2 regions of the Micromonospora sp. CA-111912 genome follow, and region 2 is predicted to be linked to the other one. Evidence: riboswitches for the same ligand, from Rfam matches in the RefSeq annotation. Region 2 holds a riboswitch; the other holds the start of a gene.

Evidence for each region. A riboswitch is a leader RNA that binds a small molecule or an ion and turns the genes downstream of it on or off. The one in region 2 is predicted to bind thiamine pyrophosphate.
Region 1: it holds a riboswitch for thiamine pyrophosphate, as region 2 does, so the genes downstream of both, ACQPZO_RS26945 (thiamine phosphate synthase) here and ACQPZO_RS23760 (ECF transporter S component) in region 2, are expected to answer to the same signal.

The regions. Positions count from the first base shown of each region.
Region 1 is NZ_CP192007.1:6,393,151-6,400,248, reverse strand. It holds gene truA (tRNA pseudouridine(38-40) synthase TruA) at 1-579, shown strand, start outside; gene ACQPZO_RS26965 (hypothetical protein) at 605-1,648, opposite strand; gene ACQPZO_RS26960 (class I SAM-dependent methyltransferase) at 1,770-2,375, shown strand; gene ACQPZO_RS26955 (ABC-F family ATP-binding cassette domain-containing protein) at 2,417-4,096, shown strand; gene ACQPZO_RS26950 (aldo/keto reductase) at 4,155-5,117, shown strand; TPP riboswitch at 5,189-5,298, shown strand; gene ACQPZO_RS26945 (thiamine phosphate synthase) at 5,293-5,919, shown strand; gene thiO (glycine oxidase ThiO) at 5,913-7,016, shown strand.
Region 2 is NZ_CP192007.1:5,712,608-5,719,705, forward strand. It holds gene ACQPZO_RS23745 (sugar isomerase domain-containing protein) at 1-721, opposite strand, end outside; gene ACQPZO_RS23750 (aminoglycoside N(3)-acetyltransferase) at 718-1,563, opposite strand; gene ACQPZO_RS23755 (alpha/beta fold hydrolase) at 1,560-2,390, opposite strand; TPP riboswitch at 2,520-2,625, shown strand; gene ACQPZO_RS23760 (ECF transporter S component) at 2,697-3,290, shown strand; gene ACQPZO_RS23765 (ABC transporter ATP-binding protein) at 3,388-4,818, shown strand; gene ACQPZO_RS23770 (energy-coupling factor transporter transmembrane component T family protein) at 4,919-5,719, shown strand; gene gndA (NADP-dependent phosphogluconate dehydrogenase) at 6,815-7,098, shown strand, end outside.

The DNA.
Region 1 (7,098 bases), 680 kb from region 2:
CGCCGGCTGGCCCGGCTGCTCCCCACCGACGTGCGGGTGCGGGCGATGACCGAGGTGCCGGCCGACTTCGACGCCCGGTTCTCGGCGACCTTCCGCCGCTACGAGTACCGGGTGACCGACGCGCCGTTCGGGGCCGAGCCGCTGCGTCGGCACGAGGTGCTGGCCTGGCCGCGGTCGCTCGACCCTGGCCTGCTCAACGCCGCAGCGGCGGGCCTGGTGGGGGAGCACGACTTCGCCGCGTACTGCCGGCGCAAGGAGAACGCCACCACGCTGCGGGAGGTGACCCGGCTGGACTGGCGGCGCGACCCGGACGGCATCCTGGTCGCCACCGTCCAGGCCGACGCGTTCTGCCAGGCGATGGTCCGCAGCCTGGTCGGGGCGATGCTGGTCGCCGGGGACGGCCGGCGCCCGGTGGACTGGCCGGGCGGCCTGCTGACCCGGCGGGACCGGTCCAGCGAGGTGACGGTGGCCCCGGCGCACGGGTTGACCCTGGTCGCCGTCGGCTACCCCGACGACCCGGCCGAGTACGCCCGCCGCTCCGACCTCACCCGCCGGCTTCGCGTCCCCTCGCAGGCCTGAGGGCCGCGGGTTCCCGGGCGGCCGGTCAGTTGGTTCCGCCGGGGGCGGCTGTGGCCTGGCCGGTCGAGCCGCCGGTCGCGCGGCGCTCCAGCACCTTCTTGTCCAGGTGCAGCTCGATCAGGTCGTACAGGACCTCGCGGACCTTCGGGTCGCCGGCCTTCACGGGCTTGCCGTCGGCCCGGACCACCAGGCAGTACGCGAGGTAGTGGCCGCGTACCTGCCAGCCGACCCGGGAGGGCGCCTCGGTGAGCGCCTCGGTGTCGTCGCCGGCCGGCATGCCGCGGAACCGGCCCTCCCGCCCGTCGAGCAGCTCCCGCAGGCGGTCCCGGACGCGCTGGGCGGTGGCCAGGTCGGTCAGGTTGAACAGCCCTGCGGTGAGCAGGTACTCCTCGTCGGGGGAGCGCAGGGTGGCCCGGATCACCTGGTTGCAGCCGAGCCGGACGAGCAGGTCGGCCACCTCGTCGGTGGCGGCGGTCGGGCAGTTGGCGCTCGACTGGGTCTTGAGCACCGCGTACGGCTCCTCGCCGTCGCCGATGGTCAGCTTCCGGCCGGCGAAGACCTCTTTGGCGGTCAGCGGCGCCGGGTCGGTGTCCCGGGAGTCGATGTCCTGCCGTTCGGTGTGTGACGGCGACGGGGCGGCGGCCGGCAGGCTCGGGGTGACCTTCGGTTGCGAGATCCCGTCGGGCAACAGGGCGGCGCCGGCCAGTCCGCAGAGGGCGAGGAGCACCAGGACCGCCGCGCCGCCGACCAACACCTGCCAGAGTCGGCCGCCGTTTCGGCCGGGTTCCGGGGCCCGCCGGTTCCGGGGCAGGTTCAGCGGCTGGGTGGTGGCGGGAGCCGGGGTGGCCGGCGGGGGGAACGGGGGTGCGCCGCGGGGCGGGACCGGGGCCGGCGGGGCGGGCGGCGCGACCCGGGCGGTCCGGGCGGTCCGGGGCAGAGACGGCGTCGGGAAGCGGGACGGGGAAGGGCCGGCATGGGCGGGGCCGGCGTCGCCGATCGTCGACAGTTCCGAGCCGGGCCGAGGGCGTCCCTCGAATGCGTCCTCATCGGATTCGTACCGGTACACCATGCCGCCCAGAGTAGGGCTTATTGTCCCTTTAGGTGGTAATAACGGGATATCGCGATGCCGGGTCGTCGCCACCGCCCACCGCGCCACCGGCGGTCCACCCGGCGGTGCGAGAATGCCGCACGTGACCGGCGACCACTACTTCAGCGCTGAACCCGGAACCGACGCCCGTCCCCGGGAGGTCGAGTTCACCGCCGTCGGGCGCGAATACACCCTGACGTCGGCCGGTGGGGTCTTCTCCGCCGCCCGCCTCGACCCGGGCACGGCGGTGCTGCTCCGCAAGGCGGACCTGCCGTCGCCTGCCGTCGCCGGCCCGCTGCTCGACCTCGGCTGCGGCTTCGGCCCGATCACCTGCGTGCTGGCCGACAGCGCTCCGGCGGCCACCGTCTGGGCGGTCGACGTCAACGAACGGGCCCGGGCGCTCACCACCGCCAACGCCGAGCGGGTCGGCGCCGCGGACCGGGTCCGGGTCGTCGCCCCGGACGACGTGCCGACCGAGTTGGCCTTCGCCCAGATCTGGTCCAACCCGCCCATCCGGATCGGCAAGGAGGGTCTGCACGAGCTGCTGCTGCGCTGGCTGCCCCGGCTCGCCCCGGACGGCGTGGCCTGGCTGGTGGTCGCCCGTCACCTCGGCGGCGACTCCTTGCACCGCTGGCTGGTCGACCAGGGCTGGCAGGTGGGGCGGCACGCCAGCCAGAAGGGCTTCCGGGTGCTGCGGGTCACCCGGTAATCGAGTGTCGCCCGGCCCACCCGCTCGGGCAGGATGCCGACGTGGGATATGTGGACGTGGCGATGGTCGGGCACATCCTGCCCGACGGCCGGGAACTCTTCACCGACGTGTCGTTCCGGGTCGGTGAGGGGGCCAAGGTCGCCCTCGTCGGGCCGAACGGGGCCGGCAAGACGACGTTGCTGCGGATGGTCGCCGGCGACCTGCCGGTGCGGTCCGGTGCTGTCTCCCGCTCCGGGGGCCTCGGCGTGATGCGCCAGTTCATCGGCATGATCGGCGACGACTCCACCCTCGCCGACCTGGCTCTGTCGCTCGCCCCGCCGGGGCTGCGCGACGCCGGCCGCCGGCTCGCCGAGACCGAGGCGGCCATGCGGGCGGCCGAGGCCCGCGGCAAGTTCAGCACCGCCGCGGGCAGGGTCCAGCTCGCGTACGCGGACGCGCTCGCCGCCTGGGGCGAGACCGGCGGGTACGACGCCGAGGTGCTGTTCGACACCGTCGCCATCATCGTGCTCGACCTGCCCTGGGACACCGCCCGGGACCGTCCGGTGCGGACCCTCTCCGGCGGCCAGCAGAAACGCTTCGCCCTCGAACTGCTGCTGCGCGGCCCCGACGAGGTGCTGCTGCTCGACGAGCCCGACAACTTCCTCGACGTGCCCGGCAAGCGGTGGCTGGAGGACCGGCTCCGTGAGTCGTCGAAGTCGGTGCTCTACGTCTCGCACGACCGGGAGTTGCTGGCCCGCACCGCCGACCGGGTGGTCGCCGTGGAGGGCGGCAGCGCCTGGGTGCACCCGGGCGGCTTCGCGAGCTGGCACGAGGCCAGGGTGGCCCGCCACGCCCGCCTCGACGAGCTGCGCCGCCGCTGGGACGAGGAGCACCAGAAGCTGCGCGAGCTGATGCTGATGTACAAGCAGAAGGCGGCGTACAACGACGGGCTGGCCTCGCGGTACCAGGCCGCGCAGACCCGGCTGCGCAAGTTCGAGGAGGCCGGGCCGCCGCCCGTGCCCCCGAAGGACCAGGACATCCGGATGAAGCTGACCGGCGGGCGGACCGGCAAGCGCGCGGTGGTCGCCGAGCAGCTTGAGCTGGACGGCCTGACCTACCCCTTCGACCTGGAGATCTGGTACGGCGACCGGGTCGCGGTCCTCGGCGCGAACGGCACCGGCAAGTCGCACTTCCTGCGGCTGCTGGCGCGGGGCGGCACCGACCCGGAGCCGGCCAACGGGCCGGTCGACGGGGCCGCCGCGCTCGCCCCGGTGGCGCACGACGGGACGGTCCGGCTCGGCGCCCGGGTCCGCCCCGGCCACTTCTCGCAGACCCACGACCGTCCCGAGCTGGTGGACCGCCCGCTCGTCGACATCCTCTGGCGCGGCGACGAGCACCGGGCCGGGATGGACCGGCACGCGGCGATGGCGGCGCTGAGCCGGTACGAGCTGGCCGGGCAGGGCGACCAACGGTTCGGCACCCTCTCCGGCGGCCAGCAGGCCCGCTTCCTGGTGCTGCTGCTGGAACTGTCCGGGGCGACGCTGCTGCTGCTCGACGAGCCCACCGACAACCTGGACCTGGCCAGCGCGGAGGCGCTGGAGGCGGGCCTGACCGCGTTCGCCGGGACGGTGGTCGCGGTGACCCACGACCGGTGGTTCACCCGGTCCTTCGACAGGTTCGTGCTGTTCCGTAGCGACGGCGAGGTGGTACAGACGTCGGAGCCGGTCTGGGACGTCGGGTGATCGGCGACGAGCTGGTCGACCGGCGTCCGTCCGGTGACCGCGTCGGGGCAGGCATAGGGTGGATCTCGTGACTGAGATGACCTATCGACGGCTGGGCGACTCCGGGCTCGTGGTGTCCGTGGTCGGCGTCGGCTGCAACAACTTCGGCCGTAAGCTCGACCTCGACGGCACCCGGGCGGTGGTCGATGCCGCCCTCGACGCCGGCATCAACCTCTTCGACACCGCCGACATCTACGGCGATGAGCCGGGCGGCTCCGAGGAGCTGCTCGGCCAAGTGCTCAAGGGCCGCCGGGACGACGTGGTGGTGGCCACCAAGTTCGGCATGGACATGCAGGGGCGCAACGGCCCGGACCACGGCGCCCGGGGCGCCCGGCGGTACATCGCCCGGGCGGTGGAGGCGTCGCTGCGCCGGCTCGACACCGACCATATCGACCTGTACCAGATGCACGAGCCGGACCCGGGCACCCCGATCGACGAGACCCTCGCCGCCCTGGACGACCTGGTCCGAGCCGGCAAGGTGCGCTACCTCGGCAACTCCAACTTCGCCGGCTGGCAGATCGCCGACGCCGACTGGGTCGCCTCCTCCAGCGGACGGGCCCGGTTCATCAGCGCGCAGAACCACTACTCGCTGCTGGAGCGGGGCGTCGAAGCTGAGGTCATCGGAGCCTGCGAGCGGTTCGGCCTGGGCATGCTGCCGTTCTTCCCGCTGGCCAACGGGCTGCTCACCGGCAAGTACAAGCGCGGCGAGGCGGCACCCGCCGGCAGCCGGCTCTCCGGGGGCGGCCGGTACGCCGAGCGCCTGGCCGGCGCGCGGTGGGACGTCATCGAGGCGCTGGAGGCGTACGCCGCCGAGCGGGGGCTGTCCCTGCTCCAGGTGGCCATCGGCGGGCTGGCCGCCCGGCCGGCGGTGACCTCGGTGATCGCCGGCGCCACCACGCCCGAGCAGGTGCGGGCCAACGCGGAGGCCGGCGTCTGGCAGCCCACCGACGCAGACCTCGACGCGCTCGACGCCATCCTCTGAGCCGGGCGGCCGTGGTCCAGCCCACTGGCCCACCCCCTTGGCGGAGCAGCCCATCCGTCGTACGGTGACACGCAATAACCCACGGGAGCCCGGTGTACCGGGCTGAGAGGGGGGCTCAGAGCCCCCGACCGTCGAACCTGATCCGGGTAATGCCGGCGCAGGGAGGAGAATTGCCGTGCCGTCCCTCGGGCGACTGCATCTGATCACCGACACCCGGCCGGGCCGGGACCCGCTCGCCGTGCTGCACGCCGCCCTCGCGGTGGCCCGCGCCGAGCTGGTCGTCCAGGTCCGTGTCACCGACGACGCCACCGACCGCGTGGCGTACGACCTGGCCCGGCGGGTGGTCGCGGCGTGCGTGCCGTACGGGGCGACGTGCCTGGTCAACGACCGGCTGCACGTGGCGCTCGCGGTCGGCGCGGCCGGTGGGCACGTCGGCGCGGACGATCTGCCCGTGGCGGCGGCCCGCCGGGTCCTCGGCCCGGCCGCGACGCTCGGCGCGACCGCCCGGTCCCCGGGCGCCGCCGCCGACGCGGTGGCCGCCGGGGCCAGCTACCTGGGCGTCGGCCCGTGCCACGCCACCGACACCAAGACCGGCCTGCCGGACCCGATCGGCCCCGCCGGGGTGCGTGCGGTCGCCGCCGCCGTGGCCGTGCCGGTGATCGCCATCGGCGGGGTGACCGCCGCGACGGTCCCGGCGTTGCGCGCCGCCGGGGCGTACGGGGTGGCGGTGGTCGGGGCGCTCTCCGCCGCCGCCGACCCGGGCCGGGCCACCGCCGAGCTGCTCGGGGCGCTGACGTGCTGACGGCCACCAGGCAGGGGCCCGTCGACGTGGCGGTGGTGGGTGCCGGGCCGGTCGGGCTGGCGGTCGCCTGGCGGTGCGCGGCGCGCGGGCTGCGGGTCGTGGTGCACGACCCGGCCCCCGGGTCGGGCGCGTCGTACGTCGCGGCCGGGATGCTGTCGCCGGTCGCCGAGGCGTACTTCGGCGAGCACGAGCTGACCGGGCTGCTCGCCGCCTCCGCCGCCCGCTGGCCCGGGTTCGCCGCCGAGCTGGCCGAGGCCGCCGGGACCGGGTTCGGGTACCGCACCGAGGGCACCCTCGTCGTCGGGTTGACCAGCGACGACCTGGCCGAGGCGCGGCGGTTGTGGTCGTACCAGCGGGGGCTGGGGTTGCCGATCACCCCACTGCGGCCCTCGGAGCTGCGCGACCGCGAGCCGGCGCTCGCCCCGCGGGTGCGAGGCGGCGCGGTCGCCCCCGGCGATCACCAGGTCGACCCCCGGCGGCTGGTCGTCGCGTTGCGGGTCGCGGCCGAGCGGGCCGGCGCGACCCTGGTGGCCGGCCCGGTGCGGGAGCTGTCCGAGCTGGACGCCCGGGTGACCGTCGTCGCCGCCGGCTGCGGCGCCGCCGCCCTCACCGGGCTGCCGGTCCGGCCGGTGAAGGGGCAGATCCTGCGGCTCCGCGCGCCCGGCGGCGGCCCGCCGGGCTTCCGGCACGTGATCCGGGGGTACGCCGACGGCGAGTCCGTCTACCTGGTGCCCCGGGACGGCGGCGAGGTGGTGGTCGGCGCGACCGTCGAGGAGCGCGCCGACACCCGGGTCACCGCCGGGGCGGCGCTGCGGCTGCTGCGCGCCGCCGTCGACCTGGTTCCCGAACTGGCCGAGTACGACCTGGCGGAGGCGTGCGCCGGGCTGCGCCCCGGCACCCCGGACAACGCGCCGATCATCGGGCCGCTGCCCGACCGGCCCGGGGTGCTCGCCGCCACCGGGCACCACCGGCACGGCATCGTGCTCACCCCGGTCACCGCCGACCTCGTCGCCGAGCTGGTCGTCACCGGGGAGGCGGACCCGCTGCTCGCCCCCTTCACCCCCGAGCGGTTCGCCGGCCACCGCCGGCACGGCTGACCACGTCCCGACGCGACTGACCACGTCCGGCACGACCGATCACGTCCCGACGTGACTAACCGCGTCCCGACGCGTCCGACGC
Region 2 (7,098 bases):
ACCGGGCCTCCAGCTCGTTGTTGTGCTCGTCGCCGCCGGCGATGTTCGCCGACAGGTAGACCGGGGGCCGTTCCCCCGCCGCGAGCAGCCGGGACACCACCTCGACCGTGAGCTGCTGCGCCAGCAGGGCGGCGGTGATGGAGGAGACCGCGCCGACCGCGCCACCGCCAGGCAGCGGCAGGGTCGCGTCGCCGTACGGGGCGCCGTTGTCCAGCACCACGTCGGCGAACTCGGCCAGCTTCCGGCCGGACGGGTGGCGGGACGTCATCCGTGCCGAGTGCTGCGCCGAGGTGATCGCGACGAGGCCGTGGCCGCGCTCCTTCACCAGAGCGGCGAACTCCACGATGGCCCCGTTGACGCCGGAGTTGGAGGCGACCACGAAGACGTCCGACGGGCGGACCGGGGCCAGCTCGTAGAGGCGGTGGGCCACCGCCGGGTCGCGCTCCAGCAGCGGGCCCAGGACGTCGGCCGGTGCCCCGCCGTGCAGTACGAGATCGCGCAGCGCGATCCGGTTGGTCGGCACCAGGCCGCCGGCCCGGCCGGCGATCTCCATGGCGAGGGCCTCGGAGTGGCCGGTGCCGAACGCGTGGACCACCCCGTCGGCGCGCAGCGCGTCGGCGACCAGGTCGGCCGCCCGGCCCACCGCCTCCCGTTGGCTGCCCGACACCCGGCCGATCGTCTCCGTCACCACCGCGAGGTAGTCCTCGGCGCTCACCGTCATGCTTTCTCCTCCGTCCGTCGGTTGCGGGCCAGCCAGTCCACCGCGAAGTCGACCGCCGCCCGCTGGCGCATCGACCTGCCCGTCCCGTCGCCGACCGGGCCGATCCGGACCGCGCCGGTCGACTCCAGGTCCGCCCCGAGCCGGGGGAAGTCGGCCGAGTCGACCGCCACGTCCTCCCACCATGCCCAGTGCTGGCCGCCGTCACGGGTGCGCACCGCCGCGCCCACCCGTTCCCTCGGCGGGGCGGCCTGCCGGTACTCCGCCAGGTGCAGCGACGTGTTGCAGCCGTGGTCGACGCCGAGCAGCAGCACGTCGGCGTCCAGGTCGTACAGCCGGCCCAGCGGCGAACCGGAGCCGAGCATGTCGGTCAGCGGATGCCCGGCCACGATCTCCTCGGCGGCGGGCCCGAGCGCGGCGAACGAGACGTGCGGGTGGTCGCTGCGCCGGGCCCTCGGCCAGCCCCGGACGGTCTCGGCCAGCGCCCCCATGAACCGGCTCGGGGTGACCGCCGGGTCGAAGCCGGGAGTCTCCGCGCGGATCACCGGCCACCAGTCCGCGGGCACCGGCGGGTTGCTCCACCCGGCCGGGTCGCTGTTCTCCGGCGTGTGGGTCGGCACCACCAGCGTGCCCTCGGGGCCGAGCACGTCGAGCAGGGCGAGGGCCACCGCCTGCGGGCCGCCGCAGACGAACCCGAGGGCCCGCAGTCCGGCGTGCACGAGCACGATGCCGCCGGGGCGTACCCCCAGGTCGTGGAGCTGCGCGGCGAGCGACGCGCGGGTGTGCGGCCGGGCCGCCGCGACGCCGCCGCCCGCCGCGCCCGACGGACCCGGGGCGGGGGTCACCGCGCGGCGCCCGTGCGGGCCAGGATCGCCTCGGCGAGCGGACCGGGCGCCTCGTCGGGAATCCAGTGCGAGACGCCGGGCAGCTCGACGAGGCGGTAGTCCCCGGTGACGTGGGCGGCGCACGCCTCGGCGGCGGTGCGGCCGATCGCGATGTCCCTGCTGCTCCACACGAACGCGGTCGGCACCGGCACCGGCCCGACCGCCGCGAGGTCGGCCCGCGACATCGCCCGGTACCAGTTCAACGCGGCGGTCAGCGCGCCCGGCTCGCGCATCGGCTCGGCGTACCGGGCCACCCGGGCGGCGTCGCCGACCCCGCCGAGCAGCTTGCGCAGGGCGGCGGCCCGGAACGTCAGCAGCACCTTCTCCGCCTTGCCCGGCTTGCGGAACAGGGCGATGTACGACGAGCGGGCCTTCTGCTCGGTGTCCGTGGCCAGCGCGTGCGCCATCGCGGCGGGGTGCGGGACGGACACGGCGGTGAGGGTGCGTACCCGGTCGGGGTGGCTCGCGGCCAGCCCCCAGGCCACGATCGCGCCCCAGTCGTGCCCCACCACGTGCGCCGCGTCGACGCCCAGCGCGTCGAGCAGGGCCACCGCGTCGGCGACCAGCTCGGGCAGCCGGTACGCCTCGACCGCCCCGGGCCGGGCGAGCGGCGAGTAGCCCCGCTGGTCCGGCGCGTACGTGCGCAGCCCGGCGGCGTGCAGCGCCGGCGTCACCTCGTCCCACTCGCCGCCGTGCTGCGGGAAGCCGTGCAGCAGCAACACCGGATCGCCGTCGGCCGGCCCACCGGTGCGGGTCTCGAACGTCAGCCCCCGCGCCTCCACCTGCATGATCGGCAGCCTACCCAGCGGGGCCCGGCCTCACTCGTACTGGTTTCGCGGGACGGGATCGGGGGTGAGCTGCGTTCGGATCACATTGCCCGGCGATCTTCCGAGGTGTTAGCGTCGGCGAGACAACTTCATATCCGACAGGGGAGCGCACAGCGCTGAGAGTGCGGGCACCGCCCGCAGACCCTCGAACCTGATCTGGGTAATGCCAGCGCAGGGAGTTCGGTCGACCTCCAGCCGCGCCGCCGTCCGGTAGCCCGGGCGCGGCGTGCGTCTTCTCCTGGTTCACTCAGAACTGGGAGCCATCACATGAGCCACATCGACAGCAACCGCTGGCGCACGATCGACATCGTGGTCGCCTCGGTGATCGCGGTCGCCTTCGGCGTCATCTTCTGGGCCTGGGGCCTGGTCTGGAGCGCCACCGAGGGGGCGTTCGCGTTCTTCCCGCCCGCGCAGACCCTGCTCTACGGGGTCTGGCTGATGCCGGCCGTGGTCGGCGGCCTGGTGATTCGCAAGCCGGGCGCGGCCCTGTACTGCGAGACCGTCGCCGCCGTCCTGTCCGCCCTGCTGGGCAGCCAGTGGGCCGGCACGGTGATCCCGCAGGGCATGGTCCAGGGCATCGGCGCCGAACTGGCCTTCGCCGCGTTCCGGTACCGCTCGTTCCGGCTGCCGACCGCGCTGCTCGCCGGGGCGCTCACCGGCCTCAGCGCCGCCCTGTTCGACTTCCTCGTCTGGAACGCCGAGTACGACCTGGCCAGCTACCGATTCCCGTACGCCCTGCTCACCATCGTCAGCGCCACGGTCGTCTCCGGCGCCGGCGGCTGGGCCCTCACCCGCGCCCTGGCCGGCACGGGCGTCCTGGACCGCTTCCCCGCCGCCCGCGACTACCGCGCCCCCGTCTGACCGTGTTGATCAAGAGGTTTGCGTCGGCCGAACCCGTTTCCCGGACGCAAACCTCTTGATCAACCAGGCTGTTCGGGTGGGGGTTGAGGGGGTTGGTGTGGGTGGGGTCGGGGTGCGGGGGTTCGGGTGGCGGCACGCCGGGCGGCGGGCCTGGGCGGTGCGTGGGGTGGACCTGCACGTCGAGCGTGGCGAGCGGGTGCTGCTGCTCGGGCCGTCGGGGGCGGGCAAGAGCACGCTGCTGGCCGCGCTGGCCGGGCTCCTGCCCGAGGACTCGGGCGAGCAGGAGGGCACCGTCGAGGTCGACGGGGTCGACCCGCGCGCGAACCGGGAACGGGTCGGCATCGTCTTCCAGGACCCGGAGACCCAGCTCGTCATGGCCCGCTGCGGCGACGACGTGGCCTTCGGGCTGGAGAACCGGGGCGCACCGGCCGACGAGATCTGGCCCCGGGTGGACGAGGCGCTGCGCCGGGTCGGCTTCCCGTACCACCGGGACCGGCCGACCGCCGCCCTCTCCGGCGGGGAGCAGCAGCGGCTCGCCCTGGCCGGGACGCTCGCCCTGCGGCCGGGTCTGCTGCTGCTCGACGAGCCGACCGCGAACCTCGACCCGGCCGGGGCGGCGCTGGTCCGCCGCGCGGTGGCCGACGCGATGGACGGCGACACCACGCTGATCCTGGTCGAGCACCGGGTCGCCGAGGCGTTGCCACTGGTCGACCGGGTGGTGGTGCTGGAACCCGGCGGCGGGGTACGCGCCGACGGGCCGCCGGAGGCGGTCTTCGCCGCCCACGGCGACGCCCTCGCCGCCGAGGGGGTCTGGGTGCCCGGCCGGACCGTGCCGCCCCGGCGCGCCGCCGCGGCTCCGGGTGACCTGCTGATCACCGCCGACCGGGTCGCCGTGCCGCCCCGCCTCGCCCCGATCGACCTCGCGGTACGCGCCGGCGAGGCGCTGGCCGTCCTCGGCCCCAACGGCGCCGGCAAGTCCACCCTGGCACTGCTGCTGGGCGGCCTGCTCCGGCCGGGGACCGGCCGGGTGGCGGCGACCGGGGAGCTGGCCGGCAGGGACGCACGGACTCCCCCGTACCGCTGGCGGGCCCCCGCCCTGGCGGGCCGGATCGGGTCGGTCTTCCAGGACCCGGAGCACCAGTTCGTCACCGGAACGGTCTTCGACGAGCTGGCCCTCGGGCCGCGCCGCACCGGCCGGCCCGAGACCGCCGTCCGGGCCACCGTGGACGGACTGCTGGATCGGCTGCGCCTGGCGTCGCTGGCCCGCGCGAACCCGTACACCCTCTCGGGTGGGGAGGCACGGCGGCTGAGCGTGGCGACCGCCCTGGCCACCGCGCCCCGGCTGCTGCTCTGCGACGAACCCACCTTCGGCCAGGACCGACGGACCTGGCTGGAGCTGGTCGACCTCTTCGCCGAGCTGCGCGACGCCGGGCACGGCGTGGTCACCGTCACCCACGACCCGGACTTCGTCGCGGCCCTGGCCGACCGGCAGATCACCGTGACCCGCGAGCCGACGGCGGCGACGTGACCGACATGAACGGCGACCCGGCGGGCGACGTGACCGACAGGGACGGCGGCGTGACGGGCGGCGGCGTGACCGGCGCGTCCGGCGGGGTGGTGGAGGCCACGTGATCAGCATCGAACCGGTGGCGACGCCAGGCGCGCCGCTGGCCCGACGCAACCCGGTGGCGAAGGTCGCGGCGGCGTTGGTCTTCTCGTTCACCCTGCTCGCCACCCTGGACCCGGTCGCCCCGGCGATCGCCCTCGTCATCGAGCTGGCCGTGCTGCCGCTGTTCGGCATCCGGTACCGGGTGCTTGCCCGGCGGGCCGCTCCGCTGCTGCTCGGCGCGGTCGGCATCGTGGCCACCCTGGTCCTCTTCGCCGCCGATCGCTCCGGCCGGGTGCTGGTCGACGCGGGGCCGGTGCTGGTCACCACCGGGGTGCTGCTGACCGCGCTCGGGCTGGCGCTGCGCATGCTGGCCGTGGCGCTGCCCGGCGTGATCGTCTTCGCCACCACGGACCCGACCGACCTGGCCGATGCGCTGATCCAGAACGCGAAGGCACCGGCCCGGTTCGCGATCGGTGCGCTGGCGGCGTTCCGGCTGGTGCCGTTGCTCGGCCAGGAGTGGCAGATGATCAGCATGGCCCGGCGGGCACGCGGGGTCGACGCCGGGCGTAATCCCCTGGCCCGGATGCGGCTGTTCGTCTCGACCGCGTTCGCGCTGCTGGTGGGGGCGATCCGGCGCGGCACCCGGCTCGCGGTGGCGATGGACGCCCGCGGTTTCGACGCGGGCACCCCACGCACCGCCGCCCGGCGGCAGCGGTTCCGGGCCGCCGACGGCCTGCTGATCGCCGGGGCGGCGGCCCTGGCCGGAACGGCGCTGGCGGTCAGCGTCGCGCTGGGCGCGTTCCGCCCACTGATCGGCTGACCGCCCCGCTGACCGGCCGACCGGCTTACTGAGCTGCTCCGGTGCCGGGGCCGGGCGGCCTCCCGGGAACCGCCGACGACCGGCCAGACGTGCAAGATCGTGCTCGAACTTGGAAAGTGGGGCCTCGTTACGGGTAGGAGGCCCCACTTTCCGTGATCGAGCACGATCTTGTTCACTTAGCCAGCGCAATCGCTTGCGCTGCGATCGCGTCCATTCGTACGGATCCGGCCACGCCAAGGATCCGACCAGGGCCCCGCAGGGAGTAAGCCCAAACGCCCGGAGCGGGCCGGCCCCGACAGCCCCACCCCACTCTCACCCGAGCCGAGCCGAGGTAGACCGACCTCGACCCAGGCTCTAGCCGGGAGGTGTGCGGATCAGCTGCGGCGGAAGGCGTATTGGCGGGTCTGGCCGGCGCGCTGGGTGCGGCCGGCAGGGAATTTGGCCCCACCGGCCGGCGGGCCGGTCCTCGGCGGGGGCGGCGTCTCCACCAGGGGCGCCACGTCCAAGGGCGCCACCGGCGGCGACACGCGGAGCGGATCCCCCGCAGGCGACAGGATTGGAGCTGCCGTCCCCGGCTGCGGAAAAACGGCGGCTGCGACGCCGAGGTCCGACGCCGTCACCTCCGGCGGAGACGAACTCGGCGACGGCTTGCGGGGCTTGCGGGGCTTGCGGGAACTGGGCTTGGCTGGCATACCCGGCCTCCTGACTGCTGGTGCCGGCCCCACGGCGAGCTGCTGACACCGACTGCGCGGTGCGGAGCTGCCGCCGGGCGACGGCGGGGCGAACGGAACGGGGAGCGCCCGGGCGTCCGGCCACAACAGGCACCGCGTGGAACGGCGGCGGTGGGAATGCGGACGCCCAGAACGCCGGACCCGCGGCGAGAACGGCGGGTCGGCTTCCAAAAGAGGGGCGTCAGTTACGCATGTACGTGACTGTAGTCGGCCGTCCCGCCCGCCGCACCCGAATTACCGGTCGCGGGCCGCCGCCGGCCCGGACGCACCACATCGTGACACCGCGTCCGCCACCGGGCCCCGCCGCCCGCCCACCGCGATACGGTCGCAGCACCACGGGCGACGCGAGAGGTGGCGGAAACAGATGACGCAGCAGGCGAGGGCGCAGATCGGCGTGACCGGGCTGGCGGTGATGGGCCGGAACCTGGCCCGGAACCTGGCCCGCAACGGGTTCACGGTGGCGGTGCACAACCGGTCCCCGGAGCGCACCCGCAGCCTGGTCGCCGAGCACGGCGACGAGGGCACGTTCGTGCCGTCGGAGTCCCTCGCGGACTTCGTGGCGTCGCTGGAGCGCCCCCGCGCGGTGATCGTGATGGTCAAGGCCGGCGCCCCGACGGACGCGGTGATCGACGATCTGGTCCCGCTGCT